3 regions of the Epilithonimonas sp. genome follow, and region 2 is predicted to be linked to each of the others. Evidence: riboswitches for the same ligand, from Rfam matches in the RefSeq annotation. Region 2 holds a riboswitch; each other region holds the start of a gene.

Region 1 (4,146 bases), on a different contig from region 2:
AAACTGGACCAAAGTTTCCAATTTTAAAATCACAGCTCCGGCAGGATATTACGATTATGACTTCCGTGATCCACACGTTTTCTTCAATACCGAAGACGGAAAGTACTGGATGCTGGTATCTACACAAACCTCTTCCCGCAAAGCTGTTTTGCTTAAGTTTACGACCAACAATCCAGAGGCAGGAAACTGGACGCCGGAAGGTCCTCTCTACACGACAACAGCTTCCGAAAATTACTTGATGATGGAATGCCCAGATATTTTTAAAATGGGTAACTACTGGTATCTGATATTCTCAGAAAATTGGAGCGACAATACCGGAACCCGATACCGAATAGCGAGCTCGCCCAACGGACCATGGACTACTCCTGCAGTTGACCGTTTGGATGGTTCTTACCTGTATGCCGCAAAAACTGTGGCAGACAATACAGACCGTTACCTTGTGGGCTGGACAGCCAGAAAAGTTCCTGAGAATAATACCGGAGGAAAAGACTGGGCAGGAAACCTTGTCGCGCACAAGCTGGTACAAAATACTGACGGTACACTTGCAGTAAAACCGATCGCCAGCGCGCAGAATGTATTTTCAAAAGCAGCAGACTTGACTGTAGATCAAATAACAGGCAATGCCAGCCAAAGCGGAAACAGTTTTAATCTGGGTGCCAATTCTCAGGTGACATTTGGTAAACTTCAAAAAGCAGAACAGATTAGCTTTACATTGGATACTAGCTCGGGCCAATCAGGTTTTATCCTTTCACATGACAGCAAGGCTGGCAGTGGCGTAAAAATTTCGCTAGAACCTGGTCAAAAAAGAATTGCCGCCTATATCCTGAACGATGGAGCAGAAACGTTGGCCAATACCTATCCCATTACGGCCATTGCAGGCAACACTTATAATGTGACCGCACTTATCAGCAATGATGTATGCGTGGTTTATATTAACGATAAAATTGCTTTCAGTAACAGAGTTTACCAAGTTGTTAACCAAAAATGGAGTATCTTTAGCTCTTCAGAAAGTACGTTTAAAAATATCAATATAAAAATACCTCATTAATGTTCAATAACAAGATTATTAAAGCTGTCAGTTTTGGAGAAGTTCTTTTCGATGTATTTGAATCTGAGAAAAAAATTGGCGGGGCACCACTCAACCTTGCGCTCCGAACAGCTTCTTTCGGTTTCCCGGTAGCTATGATCAGTGCCATTGGTAACGATGAAGACGGACAAACGATCCTAGATTACACCCGGGATAATCACCTCAACACTTCCGGAATCCAGACCACATCAGAGTACGAAACGGGAGTGGTTCAGGTTTCCCTTAATGACCGCGGGTCTGCGACATATGAAATCAAATTCCCTGCTGCATGGGACTTTATCAGTGTTAATGATTCCATTCTAAATACGGTGAAAGAGGCTGATGTATTTTTCTTCGGCAGCCTGGCCTCCCGAAATAAAGCATCTAGAGATACGCTGTTTGCTTTACTCGACTCTAATGCTAACATGTTTAAGGTTTTTGATGTAAATCTCAGAAAGCCATTTTATGAGACAGAGCTCCTCCAACAACTGATGGACAAGGCCGATTTTATCAAATTCAATGACGAGGAGATTTTAGAGATAGCTGGAGAACTTGGTTTAAAGTCTGATGACCTAGAGGAGAATATTTATTTCATTTCAGAAAAAACCAATACCCCAGCCATCTGTGTTACGCTTGGAAAACATGGCTCAATCCTGCTTTGGGACGGCGTTATTTACAGCCATGGCGGTTATCCCGTTACTGTCGCAGACACTGTGGGAGCTGGTGATTCATTTTTGGCAAGCCTCACCGCAAAGTTACTAACGGGACACAGTCCGGATGATGCCTTGGACTTTGCCAGTGCTGTAGGGGCTATGGTTGCCACCTTTACCGGCGCCAATCCTCAAATTGATTATACTAAATTAAACCAATTAATTAAACAAAGCCTGTAGTAATACAGGCTTTGCCTTTAGGAAGGCAATCTATAAACTGTAAAAAACAATTAGAACGCAGAAATGGCCCTTTTCTATCCGCAGCCAGATGTGAATAAATAGGCAGTTAAATTGTCTTGTAACGGAGGAGCTGAGGCTTTGCTGTTTTTATTACTTTTAATAAATCGTTAGACATAAGTGACGTCGGATCTTATATAAAAAACTTAATTCCTATATTTGTTGGCAAGTAAATGTTCTTTATCATACTTCATCCAACAGAAGAGGTTTTGCTTAACGCAGATTAATAGGGAATCGTGTGAGAATCACGAGCTGTCGCGCAACTGTAAGTAACACCCAAAAGGTTTTTATCAAGTAATGTCCACTGTTCGCCAAGGCGTATGGGAAGGACGATAGAAACTGTTACAAGTCAGGAGACCTGCCTATTCTGAATGGACAATGCTTTCGCGATTTTGAAGCTTTTGGTCTTACCGATGATATATTAATGACGCTTTTTCCTTTCATGGGATTACTGTGTCTTTTCGGTATATCATTTTTTTCCAACTCTTTATCGGTCAGCATTGCGAAGCATTCTAAAGCACTTTTAGAGTTAATGTTTAATTTTTTAAAAGTTTAAAGAAGATGCAAACGCACCTGCTTGGCTATCCGCGTATTGGTAGCAAAAGAGAACTCAAAAGAGCCTGCGAGCACTATTGGTCGGGCCAAATTGTACTGGAAGAACTTCTCGGTGTGGGAAGAAGTATTTGTAACAACAACTGGAATCTCCAAAAGGAAGCAGGAATTGACCTGATCCCCTGCAATGATTTTTCCTATTATGACCAGGTTCTGGATATGACGCTCACGCTGGGCGCCATTCCTAAACGCTATCGCGACATTGAAGTGAAGGTCCAACATGAAATGGATTTGTATTTTGCGATGGCAAGAGGGTATCAGAAAAACGGGTTAGACATCACCGCCATGGAAATGACCAAATGGTTTGATACCAATTACCATTACATCGTTCCCGAATTTTACAAGGATCAGACATTTAGCCTGAGTTCCAACAAGATTTTCAACGAATTTGAGGGTGCACGGCAGGCCGGTATCCAGGCCAAACCAGTCTTGATTGGGTTGGTTACCTATCTATTGCTTGGCAAAGAAAAAGAAGAAGGTTTTGACAGATTAGACCTAGCAAAAAACCTTTTACCAGTTTATCTAGAAATTTTGACCCGGTTGCAGGAACAGGGTGCCGAATACATTCAGTTTGATGAGCCTTTTCTTGCTTTAGATTTATCCGAAAAAGCCAGAGAAACTTTTGTGTATGTGTATGATCAAATACGCCAAAAATTTCCGAAACTGAAATTCATTATCGCCACCTATTTCGATGGTTTAAAGGATAATATCAGTTTGGCAACATCACTTCCGATTGATGTTTTGCACATTGATTTGGTGAGAAATCCTGATCAACTGGACAATGTTTTGAATGCCGTTCCTGAAAATTTGAGTCTTTCACTCGGAATTGTGGATGGTAGAAATATCTGGAAAAATGATTTCGAGAATTCTTTAAAATTCATTCAAAAAGCAAAAGAAAAATTGGGTTCAGAACGAATTTTTATTTCCTCATCCTGTTCACTTTTGCATTCGCCTTGCGATCTGGATTTTGAAACATCTTTAAATTCCGAAATAAAAGACTGGCTCGCTTTTGCCAAGCAAAAAGTGCAGGAAATTTTTGTTTTAAAAGAGCTGGCAAATGGAACTTCTGATTCACAAATTTTAGAAGAATTTGAAGAAAACAAAAAAGCGTTGGCAAGCAGAAAAACTTCAAAATTAATTCATAACGAAAAAGTTAAACAAAGAATTTCATCTTCAACTGAAAAAGATTCCCAACGAAAAAATGCTTTTGTCTCCAGAAGAAAAGCACAACAGAATATCCTGGGATTACCTCTGTTTCCCACTACCACTATTGGATCTTTCCCACAAACCAAAGAAGTAAGGAGCTGGCGTGCCCAATTTAAAAAAGGCGATTTAACGGCCGAGCAATACGACCGATTGCTGAAGGAAGAAACCAAGCGGACTTTGGCTTGGCAGGAAGAAATCGGTATTGATGTTTTGGTTCACGGAGAATTTGAACGGAATGATATGGTGGAATATTTTGGTGAACAATTGGAAGGTTTTGCATTTACAAAAAACGGTTGGGTACAGAGCTACGGAAGC
Region 2 (4,146 bases):
AAACTCCATCTTCGCCAATTACTTTGTTTTCTGACGGGATAATTTTTTTGATTTCTGTCATCCGAAACTGGATATTTTTCGATTTCTGAAAAATCTTACGAAACGGAAAAGAAATGTTGGATGGCTCTATTCTACCTGTAGCAACCTGATAGAAGAGCGGTTGAAACATATGGTGATTCATCTTGTCAATGACCATCACTTTATATTTTGGATTGTTATTAAGATGGCGTGCCATTTGTAAACCGGCAAATCCTCCGCCTATAATGACAATTTTTTCCCTCATTGCGAATTTTTTATAAAATTAAGCTTTATTTTCAAGATCCTATTATGCAAAAACTATGCATAAGCTTGCCTATTTTTAGTTTTTTGTAAAATAAAAACTCTTCCAAAATAATCTGGAAGAGCTTTATTAAGATTAACCTTGAGTAAGTGTACTAGACATCTTAAAATAGGTAACTGACCCCAAAAGTGTAGTTTCTGGGTTTCGTTTTATAACCAATTATGTCCACATAAGATGTATTAAACAAGTTGTCAACGGCCAAAAAAGCATCAATATTTTTAGATATTTTCTGATTGATATTAACATTAAAGAGATTAAAACTCTTGTTGGTAACATTAACAGTTGAATAAGTAGCCGCGTCGTAATAGGCATCTGCTCTGGATCCAACAAATTGATGGGTCAAATAGAGTTTTGTGGAAACAAAAGGTTTTATTGCAACATACGAGTTGACTCTTTGTTTGGGCTGGCGAAGCATGGTGGTTTGGTTGTCTTTTTCTACAAAGCTGTAATTGCCGCCAATCTCTACATATCTGTTGATATCGTAGTCAAACCCTACTTCAAATCCTTTGGCTTTATTATGATCCACGTTGAGATATTTCCCAGCAAATGTTACCATGTCAACTGTTTGGTAGGCGAAAACGTCCTTCTCATTTCTTAGAAAAAGACTACCGTTAATTACAAAAGATTTTGAAGCGTTACCAATACTTAAGTCTATCTCGTGGCTTTGGTTGGTTTCTGGTTTTAGATCAGCATTCGGCAGTATGTATGGCAGAGATCCGTAGTTTTGATAAAGCGTGGGTGCAATAAAAGCCGTAGCGTAAGAATATCCTATTTTGAAAAACACAGTTTCGTTCCCGCCCAAATAGTAAGGATTGATGGAGTAAACCCAGTGATTACCAAATTTAGAATTATCCGTCATCCTGGCGCCTGCATCTAAATTAAATCCGTTGTAATTAACGTTGAATTTTGCAAAAGCATCAAAATTGTTGATTTTTGTATCCTTTTCTATAAGAACGTCCTGCATGGCAGAAGCGCCCCATGGTAAAGATTGCGATCCCATTTTTTGATTCTCATATTGTAAGCCAACTGTAAAGTTGAAATAGTCGTTTACTTTATAGAAATTATATAACTCCGAGAAAAGATTTTTTCCGGTATAGGAAAACTGATCATTATATTGCCCAGTGTAAAAATTTTGCCCCAATCGGTCTGTCCCAGACAGTCGAGAGTTAAATACAATTTGCCCATTATTATATTTATAACCGGCATTTAGCCCGCCAAAGAACTGTTTGTCATTTCCCCTGTATAAACCGTCTGTAAAAGCTCCCGCATCATATTTGTATAAGTTGTGGTTCCATCCACCGGAAAGGTTGATGTTGAAAGTCCCATTATTATATCCAAGATTTGCAGATAGATTTTGTTTCTCCCAGCCGTCTTTGTCAAAGTTTTCATTGCCTTCGGCAGCAGATATGCCCTGTGATTTTTCATTAAAGGCATTAAGCTGATAACTGAAATTATTTATTTTTCCTTTTAGGTTTCCACTCTGGGCAAACGTGTTGAAAGATCCGCCTCTTGCAGAGATAAGTCCTTCAATTTTCTTTTGAGCGTCTTTTTTTGTTTTGATATCAATGACGGACACAGTAGCATTGGAGCCATATAGGACGGATGACGCACCATTAAGGATTTCTATGCTTTCTACATTTTCAAGTGCAATAAGGCGCAGATCCGAGACGGTGTAATCATTGCCTGTAACATCTTTTAGAGGGATTCCGTCTAATAAAATTAGCACATTGGCGCTTTTACCACCACGTATCTTCATAGATTTTGGTTCCGACTGATTGTTGAAGTTTCCTACAATCTGGAAGCCCGCAACCTGATCAAGCACATCATTAAGTGTCTGTCCTTTGAAGTTCTCTAAATCTCTTTCTGTGAAAAGTTTAATGTTTTTCCCAGTTTTGTAAAGTTGTTGTGGCATTTTGGAGGCGATGGTTACCTCTTCTATAGGGGTTTCTTCGGCTTGTTGCGCATATACCGTGGCTCCGGTCAACAGCATTGCTCCCGCAAAAAATAACGTTTTGTTCATTAATTGATAACTTTAATTTATAAAAAAACCGGAGAAATAAACTGAAAATATAAATGAGCAAGTCATATGGAATCAGGCTTTTCCTCCGAAAGCGTTTTATTCAAAATAATATTTGGCAGGTCTCCTGACTTTCGCTGATTTGTGCCTTCTCATCCTTCTGTGGTGGACAATGGCTGTGTTACAAAATCATTTTTTTTGCGATCTACAGTTGCGGGGACAGTCGGAGAATTGCACTCCGTTCCCATTTTAATCCGAAAAATAATCCGGAACCAAATTCTTTGCAAATATAATCAACTTTGTACAAAACATAAGGTGTTTTAGAATGATAGTTTTCCCGTCTCGGGAATAGAGATTTTTTTGTAATAATTTTCTAGTGGTTTTGGGAAAGATTTTTCATCCGCCAATTTTTCATTCACGATTATGAAATGATTATCCGAAGCGAATTTTTCTAAAGCTTTTTTCGATTCCAGTCCAATCGTGTTGATTTCTATCGTCATATTTTTATGTGTCAGCTTGTGATTGATGATTTTCGAATTGATAATTAATTCTTCCCATTCTGCCGGAACCGAAGTCGGAAATTCATAAAGTTTCTTCCAGATAAAATCATTTCCTCTCTGTTTGATGAGAAATTGGTTTTGAAATTTGATGAAGTAATATTTCAAACTCAGATCCGTGACTTTTGCTTTCTTGCTTTTAACTGGATAATCCGTTATTGTGCCAGTGATGAAAGCGTTACAGTCATCATTCACGGGGCAGTCTTGGCATAATGGGTTTTTGGGTTTGCAAATCTCGGAGCCCAGATCCATAATAGCCTGATTAAACTCTCCTGGTTTGTCATCAGGCATCATGCGCATTGCTAAATCCGAAAAATATTGAAACGCTTTCGAATTGGAAATGTCAAAATTGTCAGCAAAAATCCTTGAGAGGACGCGGTAGAAATTACCATCCACAGCCGGAACCTTTTCCTCGTAACAGATGCTGGCAATGGCAGCCGCGGTATATTTTCCAACACCTTTTAAGTTGAGGATCTCATGGTAATTTTTTGGGAATTCTCCCTCGTATTCTTCTACAATCTGATGTGCTGCCTTATGCAGGTTGATGGCTCTGCTGTAATAGCCAAGGCCTTTCCAATAGAGTAGAACTTCATCTTCGGTAGCGTTATGAAGCGCTTTAACTGTGGGAAAACGGTCAATAAATCTAAGATAATGTCCAAGGCCTTGTTTCACTTGGGTCTGCTGCAAGACAATTTCGCTGATCCATATATTATAAGGGAGTCTATTTTCTCTCCACGGGAGGGGTCTGGCATTATGATCGTACCACTTTATAAGCTTTTTTCCAATGTGAAGAAAATCAGCATTTTGTTTGTTAGTTTTCAAAAATATGTTTTATATTTGCACACCAAAAATATAAAGAATTTTAGAAAATGACAAAGGCAGAATTGGTAAATACCATCTCGAACAAGCTGGGAGTGGAAAAGAATGATACACAGAAGGTTATCGAAGCTTTTATGCAGGAAATAAGAACGTCTATGTATAACGGGGACAACGTATACCTTAGAGGTTTTGGTTCTTTTATCATCAAAACCAGAGCCGCTAAAACCGGTAGAAACATATCTAAGAATACGGCGATAGAGATCCCTGCTCACAACATCCCTGCTTTTAAACCTTCAAAAACTTTTGTAGAAAAGGTTAAAACCAAAGTTGCAGTTAAATAATAAGTTAAATATTAACCATAATAAAAATATATAAATTATGCCAAGCGGAAAAAAAAGAAAAAGACACAAGGT
Region 3 (4,146 bases), on a different contig from region 2:
GCGAAGGATTGCCACTTAGAAAAGCAGAATGGCAGAATTATCTGAAATGGGCGGTAGAAAGTTTCCGTATTTCAGCAAGCGGCGTGGAAGATTCTACTCAGATTCATACACACATGTGTTATTCGGAATTCAATGATATTATCCAAAATATAGCCGATATGGATGCCGATGTCATCACGATTGAATGTTCGCGCTCTCAAATGGAACTACTAAGTGCTTTTGCTGATTTCAAATATCCAAACGAGATTGGTCCTGGTGTTTATGATATTCACTCGCCGAGGGTCCCGTCCCAAGAAGAGATGACTGATTTGTTAAGAAAAGCCGAACATGTAATACCCGCTGACCAGCTTTGGGTGAATCCTGATTGCGGATTGAAAACCAGACACTGGGAAGAAACCGAAAAAGCATTGATTGCCATGGTTGCCGCGGCAAAGGAAGCGCGGTCGCACTACGTGAAAGCGGAAAACCTGAACAATCAAGTGCATTAAGATTTGCCTCAACACGAAGAAAAATACTGCCCAAGATGCCACACCGCTTTTGAATGTAAAGCCGGTTCGATTATGCTTTGCCAATGTTCCACTATACGACTAACGCATGAAGAACTTGAGTTTATCCAGTTGCAATACGAGGACTGTCTTTGTGCCCAATGCATGAAGGAACTGAAAGCAGTCTATCACCGGCAGCTATTACAGGATAAAATGAAGCGCATTTTGGGTCTATTTTATAAATCTTAACCGCTACTATTAACATCACCTCGCAGGTCTCGAAAACCTGTGAGGTTTATCCAAACCCAAAAACAATGACAACAGAAGAAAAAATACAACAATCAGAAACCCGGATATTTAAAGCCGTATTTCCCAATACCACCAATCATTATGACACGCTTTTTGGCGGAACTGCCATGCAGATGATGGATGAGGTAGCGTTTATCACCGCCACGCGATTTACCCGGCAAACCGTAGTTACCGTCAGCAGTGACAAAATCGATTTTAAAAAGCCCATTCCAGCGGGAACCATTATAGAACTCATTGGCCGTATCACCCATATCGGGACAAAAAGCCTGAAAGTAAGCGTTGAAATTTTTATTGAGCAAATGTACTCGGAGCACCGCGAAAAAGCAGTTCATGGCGACTTCACTTTTGTGGCCATTGACGAAAATAAACAACCCGTTGCCGTTTGCCATCTTTAAAAAAATCAGCAACAATTATGGTGAAGACGATCCCTTAGACAGAAAGTTGAAGATTGGTCTCTTGCGAAGAACGACCAGCTTTTAATACCTCGATTTTTATCCCAATTATTTTATCTATATTTGCTGCCATCTGGTGCGCCGTAACAAGCACTTAAAAGGGAATCCGGTGAAAATCCGGGACAGACCCGCTGCTGTAAGCTTCGTAAAAGGTTTTTGAAAATTATATCCACTGTTTTTTAATGGGAAGGATTTCAAAAATGAAGTAAGTCAGAAGACCTGCCAGGCCATTTTAACGTTTGACGCTTTCGTGGAATAAAGCTTAGGACAACAATGATTCTGTGCAGCCTGTATTGCGCTTTGTCATTGCTTTCTTATCTCCATTAGCGTCATCATTATTCGACAGAGCTAATGGTGACACAATTCTTTTTCCGGATTTATAAAGCCGTTGTTGCAATATTTGTGACCACTTCATCCTTATGTTTTTCCCAGTCAAAAGACACGATAAAGGAACGACAAATTTTCCCGGTCAGCGTTTACAAAAAGAATTTTAAAGAAATTCTACCTGCACAGACCTTGTCTGGTGAAGAATTACAAAAACTCAACAGCCATTCTGTTGCCGATGCACTTCGTTATTTCTCGGGTATCCAGATCAAAGATTATGGCGGAATTGGCGGTCTAAAAACCATTAATATCAGAAGTATGGGCAGCCAGCATGTGGGCGTTTTCTATGATGGAATACAGTTGGGCAATGCCCAGAACGGGCTGGTAGATTTAGGGCGTTTTTCGTTGGATGATATGGAGGCCATATCATTGTATAACGGGCAAAAATCTGATATTTTCCAACCTGCCAAGGACTTTGGCTCTTCCGGTTCGATTTATCTACAGCCAAAAGTTCCTTCTTTTAAAAATAAGCGAAAAACCAATCTTACGTTACGGCTTAAAAATTCCTCTATTGAACTTTTCAACCCTTCCTTCCGGCTAGAGCAGAAGATTTCGGAAGCGGTTTCAGCGAGTTTCAGTTCAGAATTCATACAGAGTAACGGCGTTTACAAATACCGTTACTATAAAAAATACCCCGATGGCGAAATTGCTAATGATACGATAGCCAAAAGGTTCGACTCCGATATCAAAGCCAAACGGTTTGAAACCACACTTTATGGCACACTGAACAACGGCAGCTGGAATGTTCGTGGATATGGCTATATTTCGGATAGAGGAATTCCTGCACCTGTTGTTAATAACGGATTTGGAGAAAAAGGCCAACGAATGAGAGACGAGAACTATTTTGTTCAGGCCAATTTTGTAAAAAAAATATTCCCAAAATTAGAAACACAGTTTAAAGCGAAATTTGCTTACGATTATACCCGTTTTATGGACACCGTTAAAAGCTCCAGGGTTTTGCGTGTCGATAATTCTTATATCCAAAGGGAAGTTTATCTCTCCTCTTCCAACCTCTACTCTATCACGCCAAACTGGGATTTGAGTGCCAATGCAGATTTCCAGTATAATAACCTGGATGCGTACGGAACGGGGATTTATAATTTTTCTTTTCCTGTAAGATATACATCTTTACTCGCTTTGGCGACAACTTACCAATGGAAACGACTGAAATTTTTGGGAAGCGTATTGGGGACTTTTGTTACAGAAGACGTGGCAATGAATACCAAGTCGCCAGATAAAAATGAATGGACACCTGCTGTTTTTTTGAGTTATCAGCTTTCCAAAGATTTTACTTTAAGGGCATTCTATAAAAATATGTTCAGGATGCCGACCTTCAATGATCTGTATTACACGATTATTGGAAACACCGCCCTGAAACCAGAATATGCCAAGCAATACAATTTTGGTTTCACGTATCAGAAATTTTACAACCACTCTATTTTTAAAGGGTTTTATGCCAAAGTAGATGGTTACTTTAACAAAGTTAAAGACAAGATTATCGCTGCCCCGAACGGCAGTATGTTCCGATGGACAATGATTAACCTGGGGCAGGTAGAAATTATCGGGACAGATGTGAATGTACAGGCAGAACTGGATTTGGGAAAAGTAAAACTAAAGCCTTTATTGAGTTATACCTACCAAAGCGCCCAGGATTTTACGGACCGGGGCGAGTCTTATTTTGGACATCAAATCCCTTACACACCGTGGCATTCCGGGACTTTTTCATTAATGTCGGATTATAAAGACTGGTCTTTCAATTACAGCTTTGTTTACGTGGGTGAGCGTTATGATGTTAATCAAAACAATATCGCGGTCAACTATGTACAACCTTGGTACACGCACGATCTATCGGTTCAGAAAAAAATCAACTGGAAAGACCACCAGTTTAGGGTTAGTCTAGAAGCTAACAACATCCTGAATCAATATTATGACGTGGTTCTTAATTATCCGATGCCAGGCCGAAATTTCAAACTCATTTTAAGTTTTAATTTATGAGAATAACGAAGTCTATCATATTGCCGTTAATGCTGTTGTTTCTGGTTTCATGCCGCACGGATGATATCATCCCGAGAGAAGAAACCGTTGCTGGGCTTACTCCGCCTGAAAATACAGCAATTAAAGGTTTTTACCTTCTGAACGAAGGCAATATGGGCACCAATAAATGTACGCTAGATTTCTTTGATTATACCACTGGTACATACCACAGGAATATCTATGCAGAAATTAATCCCGAGGTGGTAAAAGAGCTTGGCGATGTGGGTAATGATATCAAAATCTACGGCAGCAAAATGTATGTGGTAGTGAATGTCTCCAACAAAATTGAAGTGTTAGATGCCAAAACTGCTAAGAGGATCAAAACAATCCAGCTTCAGAATTGCCGCTATTTGGCATTCAGAGGTGGTAAAGCCTATGCCAGCAGCTATGCCGGTCCTGTTTCCTTGGATCCCAATGCACCCATTGGCAAGGTGGTAGAGATCGACACCTTATCATTAGCCATCCAAAGAGAAGTGACGGTA

Evidence for each region. Region 2 has a riboswitch for cobalamin ahead of AC00Y6_RS01745 (TonB-dependent receptor plug domain-containing protein). Riboswitches for the same ligand answer to the same signal wherever they lie in the genome.
Region 1: another riboswitch for cobalamin. It lies ahead of metE (5-methyltetrahydropteroyltriglutamate--homocysteine S-methyltransferase); the one in region 2 lies ahead of AC00Y6_RS01745 (TonB-dependent receptor plug domain-containing protein).
Region 3: another riboswitch for cobalamin. It lies ahead of AC00Y6_RS05345 (TonB-dependent receptor plug domain-containing protein); the one in region 2 lies ahead of AC00Y6_RS01745 (TonB-dependent receptor plug domain-containing protein).

Annotation. Positions count from the first base shown of each region.
Region 1 is NZ_JBWEYV010000005.1:62,990-67,135, forward strand. It holds gene AC00Y6_RS05320 (glycoside hydrolase domain-containing protein) at 1-1,048, shown strand, start outside; gene AC00Y6_RS05325 (carbohydrate kinase family protein) at 1,048-1,956, shown strand; cobalamin riboswitch at 2,201-2,393, shown strand; gene metE (5-methyltetrahydropteroyltriglutamate--homocysteine S-methyltransferase) at 2,575-4,146, shown strand, end outside.
Region 2 is NZ_JBWEYV010000001.1:403,594-407,739, reverse strand. It holds gene AC00Y6_RS01750 (NAD(P)/FAD-dependent oxidoreductase) at 1-283, opposite strand, end outside; gene AC00Y6_RS01745 (TonB-dependent receptor plug domain-containing protein) at 444-2,360, opposite strand; cobalamin riboswitch at 2,458-2,649, opposite strand; gene mutY (A/G-specific adenine glycosylase) at 2,678-3,736, opposite strand; gene AC00Y6_RS01735 (HU family DNA-binding protein) at 3,784-4,074, shown strand.
Region 3 is NZ_JBWEYV010000005.1:67,404-71,549, forward strand. It holds gene metE (5-methyltetrahydropteroyltriglutamate--homocysteine S-methyltransferase) at 1-488, shown strand, start outside; gene AC00Y6_RS05335 (cysteine-rich CWC family protein) at 492-734, shown strand; gene AC00Y6_RS05340 (acyl-CoA thioesterase) at 800-1,189, shown strand; cobalamin riboswitch at 1,304-1,487, shown strand; gene AC00Y6_RS05345 (TonB-dependent receptor plug domain-containing protein) at 1,598-3,625, shown strand; gene AC00Y6_RS05350 (YncE family protein) at 3,622-4,146, shown strand, end outside.